DNA from 3 places in the Bradyrhizobium vignae genome. Region 1 is predicted to be linked to each of the others. Evidence: predicted binding sites of a transcription regulator. Region 1 holds the regulator's gene; each other region holds the start of a gene.
What was found. The regulator LexA, encoded in region 1, represses DNA repair genes until DNA is damaged. The targets are predictions, from matches to a motif close to TGTTCNNNNTGTGTTCNG.

Region 1 (7,140 bases):
CGGGCCTGGTCGGCTGTTGCCGTGGGTGCCGGTCGCCTTCGGCGGCGGCATCGCGCTTTATTTCGCCGCAGATCATGAGCCGGTGCCGTGGGTGGTCGTCGCGACCGCGGCCGTTCTCGCGCTTGGCGCCGTGCTGCTGCGGCGGAGCCGGTTGTTTGCGCCCGCGATCGTGATCGCGGCGGTCGCCGCCGGCTTTGCCACGGCGACCTGGAAGACGGCGCGCATCGCCCACATCGTTTTGGCCAAGCCGCTCTATTCGGTGTCGCTGTCGGGCTTTGTGGAAGCACGCGACATCCGCGAGCGCACCGATCGCTTCGTACTGCGTGTCAGCGCGATGGAGGCGCAACGCAGCGACGTGAAGCTCGAGCGCGTCCGCCTCTCGGTGCGCAAGGGCACGGCGCCTGAAGTCGGCAGCTTCGTGCAATTGAAGGCGCGGCTGTTGCCGCCGATCTCGCCGGTGCGACCTGGCAGCTATGATTTCTCGCGCGATATGTTCTTCCAGGGCATTGGTGCCTCCGGTTTCGTGATGGGCGCGATCACGGCTTCGGTGCCGCCGGATGCCGGCGGCTTGCGGCTGCGCTACGCCGCCTTCATGCAGGGCCTGCGCGATGCGATCGACGCGCGCATCCGCTCAACGCTCGAAGGCGACAACCGCGCGATTGCGACCGCGCTGCTCACGGGACGGCGCGATGCGATCAGCACGCCCGTCAACGACGCCATGTTCATCTCGGGGCTCGGCCATGTGCTGTCGATCTCCGGCTATCACATGGCGGTCGTCGCCGGCGTCGTCTTCTTCGCAGTGCGCGCGCTGCTGGCGCTGATCCCGGGACTGGCGGCCGGCTTCGCCATCAAGAAATGGTCGGCGGCCGCTGCGCTGGCGGCGGCAGCGTTCTACCTGCTGCTGTCAGGCGCGGAGGTCGCGACACAGAGATCGTTCTTCATGACCGCGGTGGTGTTGATCGCCGTGATGGTCGATCGCCGCGCCATCACCTTCCGAACCCTCGCTGTGGCCGCGCTGATCGTGCTCGCGGTCGCGCCCGAAGCGCTGGTGCATCCCAGCTTCCAGATGTCCTTCGTCGCGACGCTCGGGCTGGTGGCGCTGGTGCAGATCGGCATGCCGAACCTGCTTGCATCGCCCGATCATTCGACGACAGCGCGCATCGCGCTGTGGGGCGGCCGCGAGATCGCGATGCTGTTGCTGGCTTCGTTGATCGCGGGGCTTGCGACCACGCCCTATGCCGCTTTCCACTTCCATCGCGTGACGCCATACGGCGTGCTCGCCAATCTCGGCGCGATGCCGGTGGTCTCGGCGCTGGTGATGCCGGCGGGGCTTTTAGGGTTGCTCGCGGCGCCCTTCGGCCTCGACGGCGTGTTCTGGTGGCTGATGGGGATCGGCATTGACTGGATGGTCGCGGTCTCGCGCTGGGTGGCGGCCCTACCGGGCGCAGTTGGCCGCATTCCGGCGTTCGGAATCGCGCCGTTGATCGCGGCCAGCCTCGGGATCATCGTGATGGGCCTGTTGCGCACGCCCTTGCGCTTGTCCGGCGCCCTGGTGCTGCTGGTAGCGATCCTCTGGGGACTGTCGGTGCGGCAGCCCGATATCCTGATTGCCGGGGATGGCGCGAGCGTCGCGGTCCGGGGCGGCGACGGGCGTTTGCATGTGATCCGCGCGAGCAAGGATGGCTTTCTGCTGAGGGAATGGTTAGCCGCCGATGCCGATCCGCGCGATGCCGCCAACGCCTCGTTGGCGAGCGGTGTGTCATGTGACGAGTCCGGCTGCGTGGCGCCGCTTGCGGACGGGCGGCTGGTCGCGCTTTCTCTGCGCATCGACGCGCTGGCTGATGATTGCAGCCGCGCTGCGTTGGTGGTGACGGCGCGGCCCGCGCCGCCCGATTGCGCAGCGATGGTGGTCGATCGGTCGCGCCTTGCCAGTCAGGGCGCGCTGGCTCTGACGCAAAACGGAGAGGGTTTCTCGGTGCAGGTGGTGAGGGCGAGAGGCGCAAGCCGCCCTTGGCTGCCGGCCGGCGCCGGCGAGGGGGATTTCGACGGCAGCCTTGCGCCGAAGACGGCCGTGCCCCGCAATCGGGACGCAACGCCATCGGAGGCCGACTTGCAGGCTGACGATTGAGGATCGATGCGGAGGAGGCGCGGGATTCTGCAGGACGCAAACCATACCATCTCGCCGGCCTCAGCCGGCGATGGCATTTCAAGTTCTGGCCCTCGACAAATCGGCCGGGGGCGCGCCGACGATCAGCCGATCGGCAGGCGTGTGATCGTGGACCTCGTCTCGGCGACGATCTGCGGCTTGTGCTCGCGCTCGCCAACCGGCTGGGTCACCGGCAGTTGCAGCACGGTCGCGCGCTGGCCTTCGACGAGCTGCGTCACCAGCACGTACTTGCCGTCGGGAAATTCGATCGCGTCATGATGGCGATCGGGAATGTGCGGATCGATCTTGCCGAACTTGCCGACGCGGGAGTTGACGGTGCGCGTCCAGATCCAGCGGTTGTCGTAACGAACGTTGTCGGCGAAAGCGAGCTCCGTTCCCGGCAGCAGGCAGACCGCGACGGAGAGATCGGCTTCAGAGGCGAAGCCGCGTGTCGAGGTGCCGCGGAAGGTTGTCGTGACGATCGTCTCGCCGACTTCGGCAGGGCGCGTCGCGACGGCATGCAGGCTATAGTCACACATCGGGTGCTCCTCATGCGAAGATAGCAAGCCGCACCTCTCTTGGAGGCGCAGGCCTCTATCAGGGTGAAGCATACAACGTTCTGCTCGGTTGTGGGCAAATCTGCGGCTGGGCTTCGCGAGCCGCGATCACATTATCTTTCCCGGATTCGATAGGAACAAAGCCGACGCCTGTGCATTCGAACGGCGCCAATGTCAGCGCCCCGCGGGTGCTGACCGGCTCGCTTATTGCCGGCTCGATTGCGGAGAGCTGCGCATCACATTCCGCGCGTCGCGAATTCGTACTGGCTCGATTGCTTGCGCACATGGCGGTGCGACTGTGTGGCAATGGCCTGCGACGCTGATGCTGCGATCAGCGCTGCAATGATTGTCCATGAAACATCTGGCGGGTGGCGTCTCCTCGAAGCTGTGGCCGCGAAGCGATGTTGCTTCGTGCGGCGTGCCGAGGATCTCGCACCGGAAAAAGGACCGAATAGTCTGAGCAGAACCGGAAAGACCATCCAGCCAGAGCGGAAAATGATCCGCTCCAAGAGGTGTCCAACGACCGCAGACCGCTCAGTACTTCCGGTAGAGCCCGATCAGCTTGCCCTGAATCTTCACGCGGTTCGGCGGAAGAATGCGGACCTCGTAGGCGGCATTGGCTGGCTCGAGTGCGATCGAGGCGCCGCGGCGGCGGAAGCGCTTGAGCGTGGCCTCCTCGTCATCGATCAGCGCCACCACGATGTCGCCGGTATCGGCGCTCTCGTTGCGCTGGATCAGCGCCATGTCGCCATCGAGGATGCCGGCCTCGACCATCGAATCGCCGCGCACTTCGAGAGCGTAGTGCTCGCCCGCGCCGAGCATGTCGGGCGGTACGCTGATGGTGTGGCTGCGGGTCTGCAACGCCTCGATCGGCGTGCCGGCCGCGATGCGGCCCATCACGGGCACCGCGACGGGACGCTCGCCCTCGTCAACAGGCGGGCTGGAGCTCGCGCGCACCTTGCCGAGATTGCCCTCGATGACGCTCGGCGTGAAGCCGCGGCGATTGCCGGCAGCGGCCTGGAGTTCGGGCAGCTTGATCACCTCGATGGCGCGGGCGCGGTTGGGCAGGCGGCGGATGAAGCCGCGCTCCTCGAGCGCAGTGATCAGGCGATGAATGCCTGACTTCGAGCGCAGGTCGAGCGCATCCTTCATCTCGTCGAAAGACGGCGGCACGCCGCTTTCCTTCAGACGTTCGCTGATGAACCGCAGAAGCTCGTATTGTTTGCGCGTCAACATCTCGACCAAAGTCCCCCGGTTGATGTCGTTCGATTCCGAGACGATGAATTCAGCGATAAGCCGCTACATCCTCGAAACAAATCATGAACGGACACTATATGTTCGATATGTGTTCCGCAACTGCTTAATTTACGGTGAACGGGGCAAATCTCGCGGAATGCGTGTGCCGTGCAGCTCAGACGGGGAGCCGCAGCACCTCGCAAGGCGTGCCGGCCTCGGCCTTCGGCGCGAACGGCGCGCGTACGAGAAGTACCTGTGCCGCAGCGAGATTCGCAAGCAGAGAGGAGTCCTGATGGCGGACGGGAAGGGCGACGAGCGTGCCGTCGCCGCGCAGTTCCAGTCGCGCACGCAGATAATCCTCGCGCTGGTCATTGGCCCCGAGATCGCGGCCCAGCACGGCGCATTCGCGGCGATGATGAATCACCGAACGGCCTGACAGGGCGCGAATCAGCGGCACCATGAACAGGAAGGCGCACACGTATGATGACACGGGATTGCCGGGCAGGCCGATCACGCGCATGGCGCCGAGCCGTCCGTGCATCATCGGCTTGCCGGGCCGAATCGCGATCTTCCAGAACGCCATCGAGATGCCTTCGCCCTTCAGCGCCTGCTGAACCAGATCGTGATCACCGACCGATGCGCCACCGGTCGTGATCAGGATGTCGGCGCCGCTCTCGCGAGCGCGGCGGATGCCGGCGGAAGTGGCCTCCAGCGTGTCGGCGGCAACGCCGAGATCGATGGTCTCGGCGCCCTCGCTGCGGGCGAGCGCGTGCAGGGCATAGCCATTGGAATAGACGATCTGGCCGCGACCGGGCGCGGTGCCCGGCATCACCAGCTCATCGCCGGTGGCAAGGATCGCGACCCTCGGACGGCGGCAGACGGCGAGCTGCGGATGATTCATCGCAGCGGCGAGCGCGAGATCGCGCTCGGTGAGACGGGTTCCTTTGCGCAGCAGCACGTCGCCCTCGCGGAAGTCGACGCCGGCGGGACGAATGTGCCGTCCGGGAATCGCGGCTTCCTTGATCATGATGTGCTTGCCGTCGGCGACCGTGTCCTCCTGGATCACGACCGCATCGGCGCCGTCGGGAATAACGCCGCCGGTAAAGATCCGCACCGCTTCGCCGACGCCGACCGTTCCCGCGAACGGACGGCCCGCTGCGGCTTCGCCGATCACCGCCAGTCTGGAATCGATCGTTGCCGCGTCTGCCGCGCGCACGGCATAGCCGTCCATCGCCGACATCGCTTCCGGCGGCTGCGTGCGCCGCGCCGCGACGTCCCGCGCGAGCACGCGATGGTAGGCGGCGTCGAGGGCGACCGTCTCCTCGGCCAGCGGCTCTGTGCCTGCGAGCACGGCGGCAAGCGCGTCGGATACCGGCATCAGGGCCACGGCGAACTCCCGCAACAAATCGAACAAATCGAAGGACTCGGTCGGCAAAGTTCTAGCCGAGCGGAGGGGCTGAAGCAAAAGACCTCCTCAACCCGGCGAAAAGCCACACTTCCTTTCCGCACTGGCTGTCGATGACAAAACTGCTCGAAAAGGCACTTCAAGCCGTGCGGCGGCTTCCTGCGGATAGCCAGGACGAGATTGCGTGTTCGATATTGGCTTTGATCCTGACGTCGAAGCCCCGTTCCGCCGCTTCGAGCGAAGAGGCGCAGGTTCACGGAACGCGCGACCCACGATCTGATTAGCATTGCCGATTATGTTAGGGAGCACAGCCCGTAAGGCGCGTTGCGATCCTTGAATCGCTTCAACCGGCTGGACGAAAAGGCTGGCGAAATCGTCATTCTCACGATTCAGCATCCCGCACGGGAACGCGAGCACTCGGATGCCTAAGGTGGCTCAAGTCCGCCGCGGCATGATCCGGAAGGCGAGGCAGACCGGCACGAGGACGGCCATGGCGAGCACGAGAAGGACGAGCGCCACGGCCAGCATCGGTCAACGCTCCGTCGGATCGTCCGGACTGACGTCCGCGACGTCGGGCGCCCTGGGACCTTGATCCTTGTCGGGCAGCGGATCGGCCTGGGATTTCAGGTCGGCGGCCTTGCTGATCAGCTTGGCGGAGAGGTCAGAATCCGAGGTGGTTCTGGCGAATTCGAGCAGGAGCGAGGCTTGCTTGGTGAGATAGGTCTTGCCCAGCACGTCGATCAGTCCAATGTAGAAGTCCCAACGGACTCATGAGTCCGATGGGTGGTATTCCGTTCCCGGAACTCTGTATAAAAATGCACAAAGTGATTGGGTTCCTCATCGCGTGCAATTTAGTTTCGGGAACTGAGCACGAACCGGGCCTCCCGCGGCTCAGATACCCAGCGCTTTCAATGCGTTTCCGACGTCACGCGGCGAGGTGACATGCACGGTCTTCAAGCCGCGCGCCCGCGCTCCCTCGACGTTCTCGGCGAGGTCGTCGAAAAAGACAATGCGATCCGCCGGCACCCCGATCGCCGCCACGACGTGATCGAAAGCCTCCGCGTCCGGTTTGCGCAGTCCGATGCTGGACGACAAATACAGCTCGCGGAAATGGCCGAGCAGGCCGGCGTATTCTTTCGAGAAATAGTCCACATGCGGCCGATTGGTGTTGGAGAAGGCGTAGAGCGGCATCTGCTTCGCCGCGCGCGGCAGCAGCTCGGCGATATCTGGCATCTCACCGGCGAAGATCGCGTTCCAGCCTTCCAGGAACTGCGCGTCCGAGATGCCGATTCCGAGCGAGGCACGCAGCGAGGCGAAATAGTCCGCGTCGCTGATCTTGCCCATCTCGTGCAGCCGGTAGGCCTCGTCACGCACATAGCGCGCGACGATGGCCTCGGGCCGGCAGCCCGCATGTCCCGCCCAGCAGGCGATCGCCTTGGAGAAGTCGATGTCGAGCACCACGCGCCCGAGGTCGAACAGCAGCGCATCGGCGCTGCCGGGAGAGAGTGATGTCATTGCGTCCTTTTCACTTCAATATCGGCAACTCAGTAGCGATAGGGCTCATGGTCGAACAGCGGGAACGCGCTGAACACGCCGGGTGCGTTGGTGGCGGTCGCCGGATGCAGGCAGGATTTATCGATCTCGGCGAATGAGGTGGCGCCCAAGAGGCCAAGGCAGCGCAGCGCCTCGTCCTCCAGCAGCTCCAGCATTCGCGCGACGCCGCCTTCGCCGGCGGCCGCCAGCGCCCAGCACTGCAGCCGGCCGATGCCGACGAGGTCCGCGCCCGCCGCGATTGC
Region 2 (7,140 bases), 110 kb from region 1:
CCTCGGCGGTGTCGAACACGATCACGCCCTGCGTCGAGCGGCCCGCGATGCGGATGCCTTCGACCGGGCAGCGGATCAGCTGGCCCTTGTCTGTGACCAGCATGATCTGATCGGCCTCCTCCACCGGGAAGGACGCCACGAGGTTGCCGTTGCGGTTGTTGACGCTCATGGCGACGATGCCTTTGCCGCCGCGGCCCGTGGTGCGGTACTCGTAGGACGAGGTCCGCTTGCCGTAGCCGTTGACGGATACCGTCAGCACGACCTGCTCCTGCGCCGACATCTCGACATAGCGCTCCTGCGGCAGCTGGAAGCTGCCGGAGGCCTCCTCGGCCTCGGCGTCCGCTGCCGGCTCCTCGGCCGCGCTTTCGCCAGCCACCGCGCGGCGCATCTTCAGGTAAGCCGAACGCTCGTCCGAGGTGGTCTCGACGTGGCGCAGGATCGCCAGCGAAATCACCTTGTCGCCTTCGCCGAGCGCGATGCCGCGCACGCCCATCGAGGTGCGCCCGGTGAACACGCGCACGTCGGTGACCGGGAAGCGGATGCACTGGCCGCCGGCAGCCGTCAGCAGCACGTCGTCGCGTTCGGTGCAGATCTGCACGTCGACGATCGCCTCCCCCTCCTCCAGCTTCATCGCGATGATGCCGGAGCGGCGGACGTCGACGAAGTCGGACAGCTTGTTGCGACGGACGTTGCCGCCCGTGGTGGCGAACATCACGTCGAGCTGCCCCCAGGTCGATTCATCCTCCGGCAGCGGCATGATGGTGGTGATGCGCTCGCCCTGCTCCAGGGGGAGGATGTTGATCAGCGCCTTGCCGCGTGCGTTCGGCGCAGCCATCGGCAGCCGCCAGACCTTCTCCTTGTAGACCTGGCCGCGTGAGGAGAAGAACAGCACCGGCGTGTGCGTGGAGGCCACGAACAGCCGGCTGACGAAATCCTCGTCGCGGGTCTGCATGCCGGCGCGGCCCTTGCCGCCGCGGCGCTGGGCGCGATAGGCCGACAGCGGCACGCGCTTGACGTAGCCGGCGTGGGAGACGGTGACGACCATGTCCTCGCGCTGGATCAGGTCCTCGTCCTCGACCTCGCCCTCCTGCTCCATGATGACGGTGCGGCGCGGCGTGGCGAACTCCGCCTTCACCTCGGCGAGCTCGGTCTTGATGATGTCGAGAATGCGGGCGCGGGAACGCAGAATGTCGAGATAGTCGCTGATCTCGCCGGCGAGCTTGGAAAGCTCCTCGCCGATCTCGTCTCGGCCGAGCGCGGTGAGGCGCGCGAGGCGCAGCTCCAGAATCGCCCTCGCCTGCTCCAGCGACAGGCGAATGGTGCCGTCGGCATTGATGCGGTGGCGCGGATCGTCGATCAACGTGATGATGTCCTCGACGTCGCGGGCGGGCCAGTCGCGCGTCATCAGGGTCTCGCGCGCCGCAGCCGGCGTCGGCGAGTGCCGGATCACCTTGATGATCTCGTCAATATTGGCGACCGCGATGGCAAGGCCGACCTGCTCATGCGCGCGCTCGCGCGCCTTGCGCAGCTTGTACTTGGTCCGTCGCGTGACGACCTGCTCGCGGAAGCCGACGAAGATCGTCAGCATGTCCTTCAGGTTCATGGTCTGCGGACGGCCGGAATCGAGCGCGACGGCGTTGACGCCGAAGCTCGTCTGCAGCGGCGTGAACTTGTAGAGCTGGTTCAGCACCACGTCGGGCACGGCATCGCGCTTGAGCTCGACGACGACGCGATAGCCGTCGCGGTCGGACTCGTCGCGCAGGTCGGAGATGCCCTCGATCTTCTTTTCCTTGTAGAGCTCGGCGATGCGCTCGACCATCGTCGCCTTGTTCACCTGATACGGGATCTCGGTGATGACGATCGCCTCGCGTTCTTTCCGGATCGTCTCGAAGGTGACCTTGCCGCGCATCACGATCGAGCCGCGGCCGAGATGGTAGGCGCTGCGGATGCCCTGGCGTCCGAGGATGATGCCGCCGGTCGGGAAATCCGGCCCCGGAATGATGTTGTTGAGCTCGTCGATGGTCAGCGACGGATTGTCGATCAGCGCCACACAGGCGTCGATCACCTCGCCGAGATTATGCGGCGGGATGTTGGTGGCCATGCCGACCGCGATGCCGCCGGCGCCGTTGACCAGCAGGTTCGGGAACCGCGCGGGCAGAACCACCGGCTCCTTTTCAGAGCCGTCATAGTTGTCCTGGAAGTCGACCGTGTCGTCGTCGATGTCCTCGAGCAGCTTCAGCGCGATCTTGGTCAGGCGCGACTCGGTGTAGCGCATCGCCGCCGGCGGATCGCCGTCGACCGACCCGAAATTGCCCTGTCCGTCGATCAGGGGCGCGCGCATCGAAAAGTCCTGCGCCATGCGCACCAAGGCGTCGTAGATCGCCTGGTCGCCGTGCGGGTGGTATTTACCCATGACTTCGCCGACGGCACCGGCAGACTTCTTGTGCTTCTTGTCCGGGGTGTCGCCGCGATTGTTCATCGCGAACAGGATGCGGCGGTGCACCGGCTTCAACCCGTCGCGCGCATCGGGCAGCGCGCGCGCCACGATCACGCTCATGGCGTAATCGAGGTACGACTTCTTCATCTCCTCGTAGATGGAAACGGGGCGAATGTCCGAGGGTTGCGCCGGCTGGTCGCCGGGCTTGTTGTCGTCGTCAGCCAAGGGGAAATCCGGTGAGGTTTTATCTGGGAATCATATAGCGCATCCAGGGTCGGATAACCACCCTTGCAGCCCCCTCGAAAGCGCTTTTTCCGCTTATTTTTCCAATAACTTAAGGCTCCGGACCAGCCCCTGAACCGCTCCCGGAATCGGCCCTTCAGAACCACCCGTCGCGCCTGGCTGATCACGCGAGAAGCCGCCCCGTCGGCCAACTTCGCATGGGCGCAACGCGGACCTCATCCCAAACATGAAGCGGGCCCGGAAAATCCGAGCCCGCCCTATCAATTAGTAAGAATTGCTGACACGACGCACGCTCAGAACGGGATATCGTCGTCCATGTCGCTGTTGCGGCCACCGCCGGCGGCAACCGGACGGCGCGGTGCGCTGCTGATGGGACCGGAGGAGCCGAAATCGCCGCCCGGCTCGTCGCCGAAGCTGCCGGCTCCTCCGCCGCCACCGCGGCCGTCGAGCATGGTCAGCGTCGAGTTGAAGCCTTGGAGCACGACCTCGGTCGAGTACTTCTCGACGCCGCTCTGGTCCGTCCATTTGCGGGTCTGCAGCGCGCCCTCGATGTAAACCTTCGCGCCCTTCTTCAGGTACTGCTCGGCGACCTTGCAGAGCCCTTCATTGAAGATCACGACGCGATGCCATTCGGTCTTTTCCTTGCGCTCGCCGGTGTTCTTGTCGCGCCAGGTCTCCGAGGTGGCGATGCTCAAATTCGCGATCGGCCGCCCGTCCTGGGTGCGGCGGATTTCAGGATCCTTGCCGAGATTTCCAACCAGAATGACCTTGTTGACGCTTCCCGCCATCGCCGCTCTCCACTCCGAATGCCACTGAATTTCAAAAGGGCGAATCCGCTGCCCGCGTTGCTCTGCGCCCCGTCGAGGCGACCCTATACGCTTGCGGGCACCGGTCAGCCCGGCACCCCCAGGGTTATCCCCACATATAGCATCACCATCGGCTTTGTTCCAGATTTGTTCTTTGCGGCGACGCACCAGAACATTCGGTCGCGTGCCGATAAAAAGACAATTCCTCCGATGGAACCTTTCCGGGTTCCCGTGAACGGCAAAAACCACTTAACATTCATCAAGTTGCAGCCACTTCAGTCGGTCGCCGAGTGTGGCATTTCGGAGACGGACTCTGCTCTTTCCTTAGGCTACGGTTGCCTCGGAATTAGTTCATATGGGCGTCGCGCCTGATCAGCCGCTTTGGGGATTTCGAGAAGCGGACGAAAGTGGGGAGACTGCAATGAATAAGATTCTGTTTAGTGCAATCGGTGCAATGGCGTTGGTCCTGTCGGCTCCTGCAAGCGCGGCGGATCTCGCAGCGCGTCCTTACACCAAGGCTCCGGCGCCGGCGGTCGCTGCCATCTACGACTGGAGCGGCTTCTACATCGGCATCAACGGCGGCGGCGGCACGAGCCACAAGTGCTGGGACTTCGTGACGCCCGTGACGGGCGTTCTGGTCGGTGAAGGCTGCCACAACGCCACGGGCGGCACGGTGGGTGGCCAGGTCGGCTATCGCTGGCAGTCGGCGAACTGGGTGTTCGGCGTCGAGGGCCAAGGCAACTGGGCCGACTTCTCCGGCGACAACATCAGCCCGCTGACTGGCCTGCGCGATCGTTCCAAGATCAACGCTTTCGGTTTGCTCACCGGCCAGGTCGGCTACGCCTGGAATAACGTGCTGCTCTACGTGAAGGGCGGCGGCGCCGTCGTCGGGGATCGCTATCGCACCTACGATCTGGCGACAGGCCTCGAATTCGATCGCGCCAACGAGACCCGTTGGGGGGGCACGGTCGGTGCAGGCATCGAGTTCGGATTCGCGCCGAACTGGTCAGTCGGCTTGGAGTACGACCACATCTTCCTCGGCAACCGCACGATCAACTTCACCGGATCCGGCAATTTCGCCATTGCCCCGCTCGGTGTCGTCACACGGTCCGAGCGCATCAGCCAGGACGTCGATATCGGCCTCATCCGCGTGAACTATCGCTGGGGTGGCCCGGCGATCGCGAGGTACTGATATCTCGCTGAAATTATTCGGAGATCAAAGGCCGGCCTTGCGCCGGCCTTTCTTGTTTCGGCTCGATCGCTTGGAAGTAATAAGTCAGTAACCATCACCTTTTGCGGCTATGTGGCTTTTCGGAGACACAACGTGCGCCTTTGGTGGTGTAGAGATGGCATCAGTTGGGCCGTTGAGTCCGCTGCCCTTCCGTCGCGGAAGGCAACAACAGAAACTGGGACTGGGATTAAGTTGAAAATGAAAAAGGTTTTGCTGGCTTCGGCCTGTTTGCTCGCTCTCGCCGCTCCGGCCTCGGCCGCTGACCTCGCGGCGCGCCCCTACACCAAGGCTCCGGTCGCTCCGGTCGCTGCTGTCTACAACTGGACCGGCTTCTACCTCGGTATCGTCGGCGGCGGCGCGTGGGAAAACGCTTCGGGCGACCCGAAGATGAAGGGTGGCTTCGTCGGTGGCACCGCCGGTTACAACTGGCAGACCGGCAACGTGGTGTTCGGCGTTGAGGCCGATGGCGCCTGGGCCGACGTCAGCGCGACGGCTGCAGGTGTGGTTTTCGTCCCCGGCGTCGGTGGCGTCCCCGCCTCGCTGACCTCGAAGACCGACGCGATGGGCACCGTGCGCGGCCGCATCGGCTGGGCTGTCAACAACGTGCTGTTCTACGGCACCGGTGGTTACGCCTGGATCGACAACAAGCTCACCGCCAGCCTGGGAGCCCTCTCGGTCTCCGACAGCAAGTTCCACTCCGGCTGGACCGTTGGTGCGGGCGTCGAGGCGTTCTTCGCTCCGCAGTGGTCGGTCAAGGGCGAGTACCTCTATCGCAGCCTGGGCGGCGAGACCTACTTCTCGGGCGCCATTCCTACCGGCACGCTCAACTTCCACACCGTGCAGGTCGGCGTGAACTATCACTTCGGCGGCCCGATCGTCGCGAAGTACTGAGCTGCGTCTCTGACGCTACCCGCGTTACGAAAGGCCGGCCTCGCGCCGGCCTTTTTGTTGTTTTCAGGCGCGTAGCAATACGCCAGCCCGCCCCCAGCGTTTTCGCCGAGATGTGGCTCCAGGGAGACACAACCTTTGGCTTCGGTGGTGTAAAATCACCACGTTACTTGAGTCATAGGGTCCGCTGCTCTTCCGCTCTCCGGAAGGCCGGAATGGAAACGGAACTGGGGAATGGATATGAAGAAGCTTTTGCTGGCTTCGGCCAGTTTGTTCGCACTCAGCGCGTTGGCACCGGCCTCGGCAGCCGATTTGGCGGCCCGCCCCTACACCAAAGCTCCGGTCGCGCCAGTCGCGATGTACAATTGGAGCGGCTTCTACCTCGGCATCAACGGCGGTGGTGCCTCGAGCCGCAATTGCTGGGATCTCAATGCTGTGCTCGGCGCGCCAATCCCGGTCGTGTCCGAAGGTTGTCACAACGCGACCGGTGGACTCGTCGGTGGTCAGGTCGGCTATCGCTGGCAGGCGGCCAACTGGGTGTTCGGGCTCGAAGCTCAAGGAGACTGGGCCAATCTGAAGGGGTCGAATGCGAGCCCGCTTGCCGCATTCGCGCCGGTCGTCAATCAGACCAAAATCGATGCGATCGGCCTGTTCACCGGCCAGGTCGGCTATGCCTGGAACAACGTGCTCTGGTACGTGAAGGGCGGCGCCGCGGTCACGCACGCCAAATATAACGGCCTTCTGGGCGGCGTGGTCGTCGACAGCGCAAGCGAGACCCGCTGGGGTGGCGCGGTCGGCACCGGCCTCGAATTCGGTTTCGCACCGAACTGGTCCGTTGCCATCGAATACGACCACCTGTTCATGGGCGGCCGCAACCTCAATTTCACTGTGCTTGGCATCAACGACCGGACCGACCGTATCAAGCAGGACGTCGACATGGGCACCGTTCGCCTGAACTACACTTTCGGCGGCCCTGTCGTCGCGAAGTACTGATCGCTGACCGACGTCACATCGCCACGAAAGGCCGGCCTCGCGCTGGCCTTTTTGTTGCGGCGGGCTGTTCAGGTGCAGTTCCGCGCCCGCTTGCTGCCACTTGCCGCCAGCGCGCCAACAATCCGTTGACGATTCGCAAGTCCCACTGGAAATCCTCCGCCGTTCTTCCTACGTTCGCTGCCATACCCATCGGCGCCGATCCCGGTTCCGGGCGAAGCGCGCCTTTTGCATTGGCGCGATCGCGCGTCTTTGGATTCCTTGAGGGACCAGCGGGATGGACGAAGTGATCAGGGCGAAGCGCCAACAACAGAACGCGGGCTCCAGCCTGCGCGCAATTACGATCCGCGGCGCGCGCGAGCACAACCTCAAGAACATCGACGTCGAGATTCCCCGCGACAAGCTGGTGGTGTTCACCGGCCTCTCCGGCTCCGGCAAATCCTCGCTCGCCTTCGACACCATCTATGCCGAGGGCCAGCGCCGCTACGTCGAGTCGCTGTCGGCCTATGCCCGCCAGTTCCTGGAGATGATGCAGAAGCCCGACG
Region 3 (7,140 bases), 2.1 Mb from region 1:
GCGGCTGCCATCCCAGCAGATGCCGATCCGGTTTGCCTTGAAGGCTCCACGGAAGGTGTAGGGCAGGAACAGGACCGGGCCGCCCGCCTGGAACAGGATCTCGCGTGGCATGTCGTTGTCGAACGAGCCTTGCGTCGGATCAGGCTGAAGCACGACGCTGAGGTCGTGCAGTCGCGCCATCTCGCCGAGCGAGCCGGCTGCATCCGCCGGGATCGCGCCGAGTGCGTGGCTGGCGTAGGAGATGCCGGCGTTCGCCGCCTCGCTCTTGAACACCGCGAGCGCGGCCTCGGCCCGCTCCACGGCGCGCTCGCGTTCCAGTTCGAACACGGCCGCCACCGCGGCGCCGCCTTCCATCACGTAAGCTGCACTGGTTGCGACATAGCCGACCGCGACCGCGTCGAGATGCGCGTTGAGTTTCGCCGCGAGCGAGATCGAGCCGTCGATCGCCGAACGCATGGGACGTTCGGTGGGAATGTGGACGAGAATGTCTTTGTACATGGCGCGCCTCCAGTGGACATCATCCGGTGGTTGCAGTTTTTCACTGCGCGAAGGACCCGTGTTGAGCTGCATCAAACGGCCAGCGACCGTTTGCTTGCTGCGCCTGCTCCCCCATTCTTTGCCGAGATTTAATCGGGTGGACGGGACGCCGTAAGGTAGCAACGACCATGTTGACGGCAAGGCGACACCAGCTCAACATGGACATTTCGACATGAACGATCGCATCAATTCCAACACTACCACGTCTCGCAAGATCTTGCGGCCGCGCCGGCTCGTGCTGCTCGGCACCGTGGCCGCGCTGGGCGTGGCCGCCCTGTCAGTTGCCCCAGGCACTTCGCCGTTCGGGATGAACTCCTTCATTGCACCGGCTCAGGCTGCGGAAGCCGTCGCAACACCGCCGGGCTTCGGCGATCTGGTCAGCAAGGTCAAACCCGCGGTGATCTCGGTGCGGGTCAAGATCGACCGGGACAACGACAAGAGCGCGATGTTGCAGCAGAACCGGATGGACAAGGACGAGACTTCTCCGTTCGACCAGTTCTCGCGGGAGTTCGGCTTCCGCTTCCCGGGTGGCACGAACGGCGTGCCGCACCGCCACCAGGTCATCACCGGCGAAGGCTCCGGCTTCTTCATCTCCGCTGACGGCTATGCCGTGACCAACAACCACGTCGTCGACCATGCCGAGTCCGTCCAGGTGACGACCGATGACGGCACCATCTACACCGCAAAAGTGGTCGGCACCGATCCGAAGACCGACCTTGCCCTGATCAAGGTCGACGGCAAGAAGGACTTTCCGTTCGTCAAGTTCTCCGACGAGAAGCCGCGCATCGGCGACTGGGTGGTCGCGGTCGGCAATCCCTTCGGTCTTGGCGGCACTGTGACCGCCGGCATCGTCTCGGCCAGCGGCCGGGATATCGGCAACGGTCCCTATGACGACTTCATCCAGATCGATGCGCCCATCAACAAGGGCAATTCCGGCGGGCCGGCTTTCGACATGAACGGCAACGTCATCGGCGTGAACACTGCGATCTTCTCGCCCTCGGGCGGCTCGGTCGGTATCGGCTTTGACATTCCGGCTTCGACCGCCAAGCTCGTCGTCGCGCAGTTGAAGGAGAAGGGCGCGGTGACGCGCGGCTGGCTCGGCGTTCAGGTGCAGCCGGTGACGGCCGAGATCGCCGACAGCCTCGGCCTGAAGCAGGCGCGCGGCGCCATCGTCGACAATCCGCAGGACGGCAGCCCGGCGGCCAAGGCCGGCATCGAAGCGGGCGACGTCATCACCGCCGTCAATGGCACCACGATCAAGGACTCCCGCGATCTCGCCCGCACCATCGCCACCTTGGCACCGGGCACGTCCGTGAAGCTCGATATCTTCCGCAAAGGCGACAGCAAAACGGTGACCCTGACGCTCGGCGAGCTGCCGAACGAACAGCAGGCCGCGAACAAGGCCGATGACGGCAAGATGCAGCCGAGCGCCGGTACGCCGCGCCTCGGGCTTGGTCTGGCTCCAGCCGGCGAGGTGCAGGGCGCCGGCCAGAAGGGCCTCGTCGTCACCGAGGTTGACCCGCAAGGGCCGGCGGCGCAGCGCGGCATCCAGACCGGTGACGTCATCCTCAATGTCGGCGGCAAGGCGGTCAGCAATGTCGGCGAGATGCGTTCGGAGCTGGCGCAGGCCAAAGCGTCGGGCAAGCGCAGCGTTCTGTTGCAGGTCAGAAGCGCGGATGCCACCCGCTTCGTCGCGGTGCCGCTCGCGTAAGGCGAAGCTCGACCGGCGCAAGTCCAGAAAGGCGGCCCTCGGGCCGCCTTTCGCATACGCAATCAAGCTCGCCAAGGCCCGATAACATTCTCGTTAACGGCAGGGACGATGACCCGGTGCGTCCGAAAAAGCCGTGTTCACTGGTCACAGTTCCTCTGTGCTCTGCTGCGACGTAGCCGCGGAGCCCAGTTGCAAGCCTGGAACTTCGAACCTTCCCGGCGCCTTATGGAACTGGCCGGTGGTTCACATTTGATCGGTGCCGACATGGATCGATTGAAGCTCTCGCTGAGGAGTGCGCTGCTCCTGGCGCCATTGGTGCTCTGGCACGGAAACGCGCTCGGGCGCGACGACGGCCGCTACGCCGACTCGCCCCTCAAGCCCTGGTTCGACAGCCTGCGTAGCCATCTGGGTCCGTGCTGCTCGGATGCGGATGGGGTCGCCGTTGCCGATCCAGACTGGGAGTCGCACAACGGGCGTTACCGGGTGCGTCTCGATGGACAGTGGATCGAGGTGCCGGACGAAGCCGTCATCACCGAGCCGAACCGTGCAGGCCGCACCATGGTGTGGCCGGTGAAGACTGCGTTCGGGATTTCGATCCGCTGCTTCATGCCGGGGAGCATGATCTGAGACTGATCAGCGTCAGCGCTTGCTGGATTTGCGCTTCGACGACTTCTTCGACGACGTCCTGGAGGTCTTCTTGGCGCTCTTGCGCTTCGACGCCTTCTTCGGGACCTTCTTGCCCTTCTTGCGTGCCTTCGACAGTCCGATTGCGATCGCTTGCTTGCGGCTCTTCACGCGGCCGCCGCGTCCCCCACGGCCGCTCTTCGCGGTGCCCTTCTTGTAGCGCCGCATCTCGCTTTCGACATCGCCGCCGGCGCTGCGTGAGTAACGGCGTTTCTTTGCCTTACGTGCCATGCATGTTCTCCCTTGGCCGAAGAAAAACCATTCGGCACGGCCATGGTTCCGGGAGCGCCTATGCAATGTTCCAAACGCGAACCGCTGCCTAGAAGGAATTCGCCAGCTCTATCTCCGCTTCGAGGGCCTGGATGCGCCGTGCGGCCTCGCTGAAGGACAGATCCCGTGCGTATTGGGCGGGTTGATAGGCCTCTTCACTCAGCCGTTTCAGCCTGAGGCCCTGCGCTCGCGTCATCTGCTCGCTCAGGAAAGCCCTGGCATCGTATTGACCTTGAACCTGCATGTCCTCTCGCCTCCGTCCAGAAATCGTGACTTGACTATATGTTCTTATTTTGTTCTAACAGGGCATGGACAACAGAATTAATGAAATTCGACGTAAAATCAGAGCCTTGAGGCTTGAGATGGCCGACGTCGAGGCGTCGGTGCGCGACCTCGTCGAGCGCGATCACGACTGCACAGAAAGGGCCCTGGCGCAGATGGATCTGCGCCGGAAAATCAACCTCCTGATCGACGAATGGAGGGCGGCTGGTGGCAGCGACGTTCTGCCTGATGTCCGCGACCGGGTGCGCCTTCGTCCCGTGAAGCCAGTCGGCAATCCCGTCCACGCAATCGGACGCCGCTGAGATCTTTGGAAGCGTATGGCGGAGGAAGAGCAGGACCCATACCGGATCTCGCAACTGCCCGTCGAACCGCGATGGCGTTGAGCGTGCGTCCCGGGTGCCGGAAGCGCGTGGATGCCGAATCCTGACAGCTCGGAGCGTCGAGCGAGGGCCCCGCAGTGGCGGAGCCCTCCATGGATTACGGGGAGCGGCTATTTGGTGTTGGTCATGCCGCCTTTGTTCGTCATGGTGCCGCCCTGATCGGAGCCGGGACCAGAGCCGCCTTGGCCGGAAGGATCAGCGCCCCGGGTAGACTTGGTATTGGCGCCGGTGGTCTGCGACGATGACATCGAGGATCCGTGCTTGGCCTTATGCGACTTCGCCTGGGCGGCGAACGGCGCGGCGGCTAGGCCGGTTGCCAACATTACGGCGAGAGCGAGCTTGGTCGTCTTCATGCGGGAAACTCCCTGAGTTGAATTGACGCAGGCAGCCAACCGCTATTCGCCGCAGGAGTTCCCAACAAAGCATTTCCCCGCGCCACGCACGCTTCAAGATTGCTTGTCCTCTGCGAGGATGAACACGACGCCAGTGAGCGTTGCGCCGATCGCGAACGTCGTCACCAAGGTGAGGGCGAAGACCGCAACGGCTTGGCTTCCGCCGTTATTGAGCAGGTTGGCCACGGCCGGATTGGACAGGACGAGCGCGAGGCTGAAGATGAGGCCGAGGGCTGCGCCCATCATTGCATGCGTCATCAGCTTGATAAGGCCGCTGGCAGAGATCAGCTCAGACGACTTCTTGGTGCGCATGGGACTGAATCCCGAACTGGCATGCCAACGCACGCGCAATTCCCGGGTTCCAGCCGATCGAACGAATTTGTCGTCACTCGCTTCATCCGACGTTCATGCCGGGCTTGCGAGGATGGGTGTCATCAAAACGGGAATATCGATATGGGTAAGGTAGTCTTTCTTTACCGCTCGCTGGCCTATCGTAGCGCGGCCGTGGACATCTTGCGTAAAGCCCGCAGGCTGCCGCGCGGAGCAGAGCGAAATGCGGCACGCCGCTACGCCAGGGCGTTGCGCGATCTCGCCCGAACGGAGGCCTGGCTGGAAGGACGGGTCGCGCGCGAACCGCGGATGGCCCGGCGCGTGACGAGCGCAGCGTCCGGTTAGCCGGATGCGCGCTGCAATTCGGCGGAGCCAGCGGTATCGAATTTGCCGGGTGCGCTGGTCGCCGTCTTGCGTGTCAACGGCACCTCCAGGCGGCACAACAGGCCTTCGGCTCGCCAATCGAACTGCGCCTGTCCGCCAAGCTGGGACTCGATGCTCGCAAGCAGGCTCCGCGTGCCGAAGCCGCGCGATTTCGGTGTCATGACCAGCGGACCGCCCGACTCCTCCCAACACAGCGTGAGCAGTTCGTCCTCGACCTGCCAATCGATCGCGAGCCGTCCCGATCGGGTCGAGAGCGCGCCATACTTTGCCGAGTTGGTGAAGAGCTCATGCAGTGCGAGCGCCAGTGTCTGGGCCGTTGCCGGCATCAACTGAACTTCGGGACCTGCCAGTCTGATCTGGTCGCCGAGCGAATAGGGCGCAAGCTCCTCGTCGATCAACTTGGAGAGCTCAGCGCCCTGCCAACTCGACAGCGACAGGATGGTATGCACGCGCGCCAGTGCATTGATGCGCCCCTCCACCGCGTTGACATAGGCCTTGACCTCGTCGGCCCGCGTGAGGCGCACGATCGACTGCGCCAGCGCCAGCGCATTCTTGGCGCGGTGATCGACTTCCCGCGCGAGCAGGTTCTGCCGCTCTTCGGCGCGCTTGCGTTCTGTGATGTCGACGGTGACGCCGCTGACGCGCACCACGCGCCCGCTCTCGTCGACCGTCGCGGCCGCCGTGCCGACGCACCAGCGCACCTCGCCGTCGGGCCGCACGATGCGGAACTCTGTTTCATAGGCGCGCGTGCCCTTGTTGAATTCGGCGATCGCTTTGCGCAATTGATCGACGTCATCGGGGTGCAACAGCGCCTGAACGTTGGCCGGATTGACCTCGAAGCTCTCCGGGCTGACGCCGAAGATGCGGTATTGCCCCTCGTCCCACATCCAGTCGCCGCTGATCCAGTCCCAATCCCAGGACCCCATCTTGCCGGCAGCGATCGCCATGCTGCGCCGCTGCTCACTCTCGCGCAGCTTCGCGGTGGAGCTCTCCAGTTCCGCGGTGCGTGCGCGGACGCGGTCCTCCAGCTCATGATTCAGCCGTTCGAGCTCGCGCGTCTTGCGGTAGAGCTCGGCAAACACCTTGATCTTGGCGCGCAGCACTTCCGGCACGACCGGTACCGGCACGTAATCGACCGCTCCCATCTCGTAGCCGCGCAACCGGTCGATGTCGCTGACCTGGATGGCCGAGATGAAGATCATCGCGGTCTTCTGGAAGCGCGGATGCTCGCGGATCATCGCGGCGAGCTCGAAGCCATCGAGCTCGGGCATGCAGACGTCGACCAGGATCACCGCGATCTCGGTCTTGAGCAGAACCTCCAGCGCCTCGCGCCCCGAGGAGGCGATCACGAGGTTCTCGCCGAGATCCTTCAGAATCACCTCATAGGCGAGCAGCTTGGCGGGCTGATCGTCGACGAGGAGGATGTTGACCTTTTCGTGGTCCATTCGCGGATCCAACTCAGCGGTGCAGCCACATGCGGATCGCAAGCAGCAATTGGTCGGTGTTGACGGGCTTGGCGAGGTAGTCGGACGCGCCGGCTTCGAGGCACTTCTCACGGTCGCCCTTCATCGCCTTGGCGGTCAATGCGATGATCGGAACACGGGCGAAGGCCGGGTTCTCGCGGATCACGCCGATGGTCTGATAGCCATCCATCTGCGGCATCATGATGTCCATCAGCACGATCGCGATCTCCGGATTGGATTCGACCAGTGTCACCGCCTCGCTGCCGGTCGTCGCCGTCAGGACCTTCATGCCGCGTCGTTCCAGCACGCTCGACAGGGCGAAGATGTTGCGGGCGTCGTCGTCGACGAGCAGTGCGGTCTTGCCGATCAGGTCCTCGTCGGAACTGTTCAGCTTCTCCAGCATACGCTGCTTCTCGATCGGCAGTTCCGTGATCACGCGGTGCAGGAACAGCGCGGTCTCGTCGAGCAGGCGTTCCGGCGACTCCACCCCCTTGACCACGATGCTACGTGCCATGGTGTGGAGCTCGGCATCCTCTTCCGCCGACAGCTCGCGTCCGGTGAACACCACGACCGGAATGTTCGACAGCGTCTCGTCATTGCGGATCTGATCAAGCACCTCGAATCCGCTCATGTCGGGCAGCCGCAGGTCGAGCACCACGCAATCGCAGGGCTGCTCGCGCAGCGTCGAGAGCGCGCCGGCCCCGGTA

Region 2: BRAD3257_RS19565 (single-stranded DNA-binding protein) is a predicted target of LexA. The motif match lies at 3,624-3,641, and genes of this name have one in related genera.
Region 3: BRAD3257_RS29110 (DUF3072 domain-containing protein) is a predicted target of LexA. The motif match lies at 3,486-3,503, and genes of this name have one in related genera.

Annotation. Positions count from the first base shown of each region.
Region 1 covers NZ_LS398110.1:3,901,971-3,909,110, forward strand. The annotation lists gene BRAD3257_RS18995 (ComEC/Rec2 family competence protein) at 1-2,128, shown strand, start outside; gene BRAD3257_RS40065 (hypothetical protein) at 2,251-2,685, opposite strand; gene lexA (transcriptional repressor LexA) at 3,238-3,939, opposite strand; gene BRAD3257_RS19010 (molybdopterin molybdotransferase MoeA) at 4,115-5,326, opposite strand; gene BRAD3257_RS19015 (hypothetical protein) at 5,876-6,079, opposite strand; gene BRAD3257_RS19020 (HAD family hydrolase) at 6,236-6,859, opposite strand; gene BRAD3257_RS19025 (alpha-hydroxy acid oxidase) at 6,889-7,140, opposite strand, start outside.
Region 2 covers NZ_LS398110.1:4,016,199-4,023,338, reverse strand. The annotation lists gene gyrA (DNA gyrase subunit A) at 1-2,662, opposite strand, end outside; gene BRAD3257_RS19565 (single-stranded DNA-binding protein) at 2,974-3,468, opposite strand; gene BRAD3257_RS19560 (outer membrane protein) at 3,908-4,678, shown strand; gene BRAD3257_RS19555 (outer membrane protein) at 4,916-5,608, shown strand; gene BRAD3257_RS19550 (outer membrane protein) at 5,846-6,598, shown strand; gene uvrA (excinuclease ABC subunit UvrA) at 6,873-7,140, shown strand, end outside.
Region 3 covers NZ_LS398110.1:5,975,558-5,982,697, reverse strand. The annotation lists gene BRAD3257_RS29130 (universal stress protein) at 1-498, opposite strand, end outside; gene BRAD3257_RS29125 (Do family serine endopeptidase) at 710-2,248, shown strand; gene BRAD3257_RS29120 (hypothetical protein) at 2,513-2,875, shown strand; gene BRAD3257_RS29115 (DUF6496 domain-containing protein) at 2,888-3,163, opposite strand; gene BRAD3257_RS29110 (DUF3072 domain-containing protein) at 3,252-3,446, opposite strand; gene BRAD3257_RS29105 (hypothetical protein) at 3,565-3,786, shown strand; gene BRAD3257_RS29100 (hypothetical protein) at 3,975-4,217, opposite strand; gene BRAD3257_RS29095 (hypothetical protein) at 4,311-4,568, opposite strand; gene BRAD3257_RS29090 (hypothetical protein) at 4,710-4,931, shown strand; gene BRAD3257_RS29085 (HWE histidine kinase domain-containing protein) at 4,928-6,415, opposite strand; gene BRAD3257_RS29080 (HAMP domain-containing protein) at 6,429-7,140, opposite strand, start outside.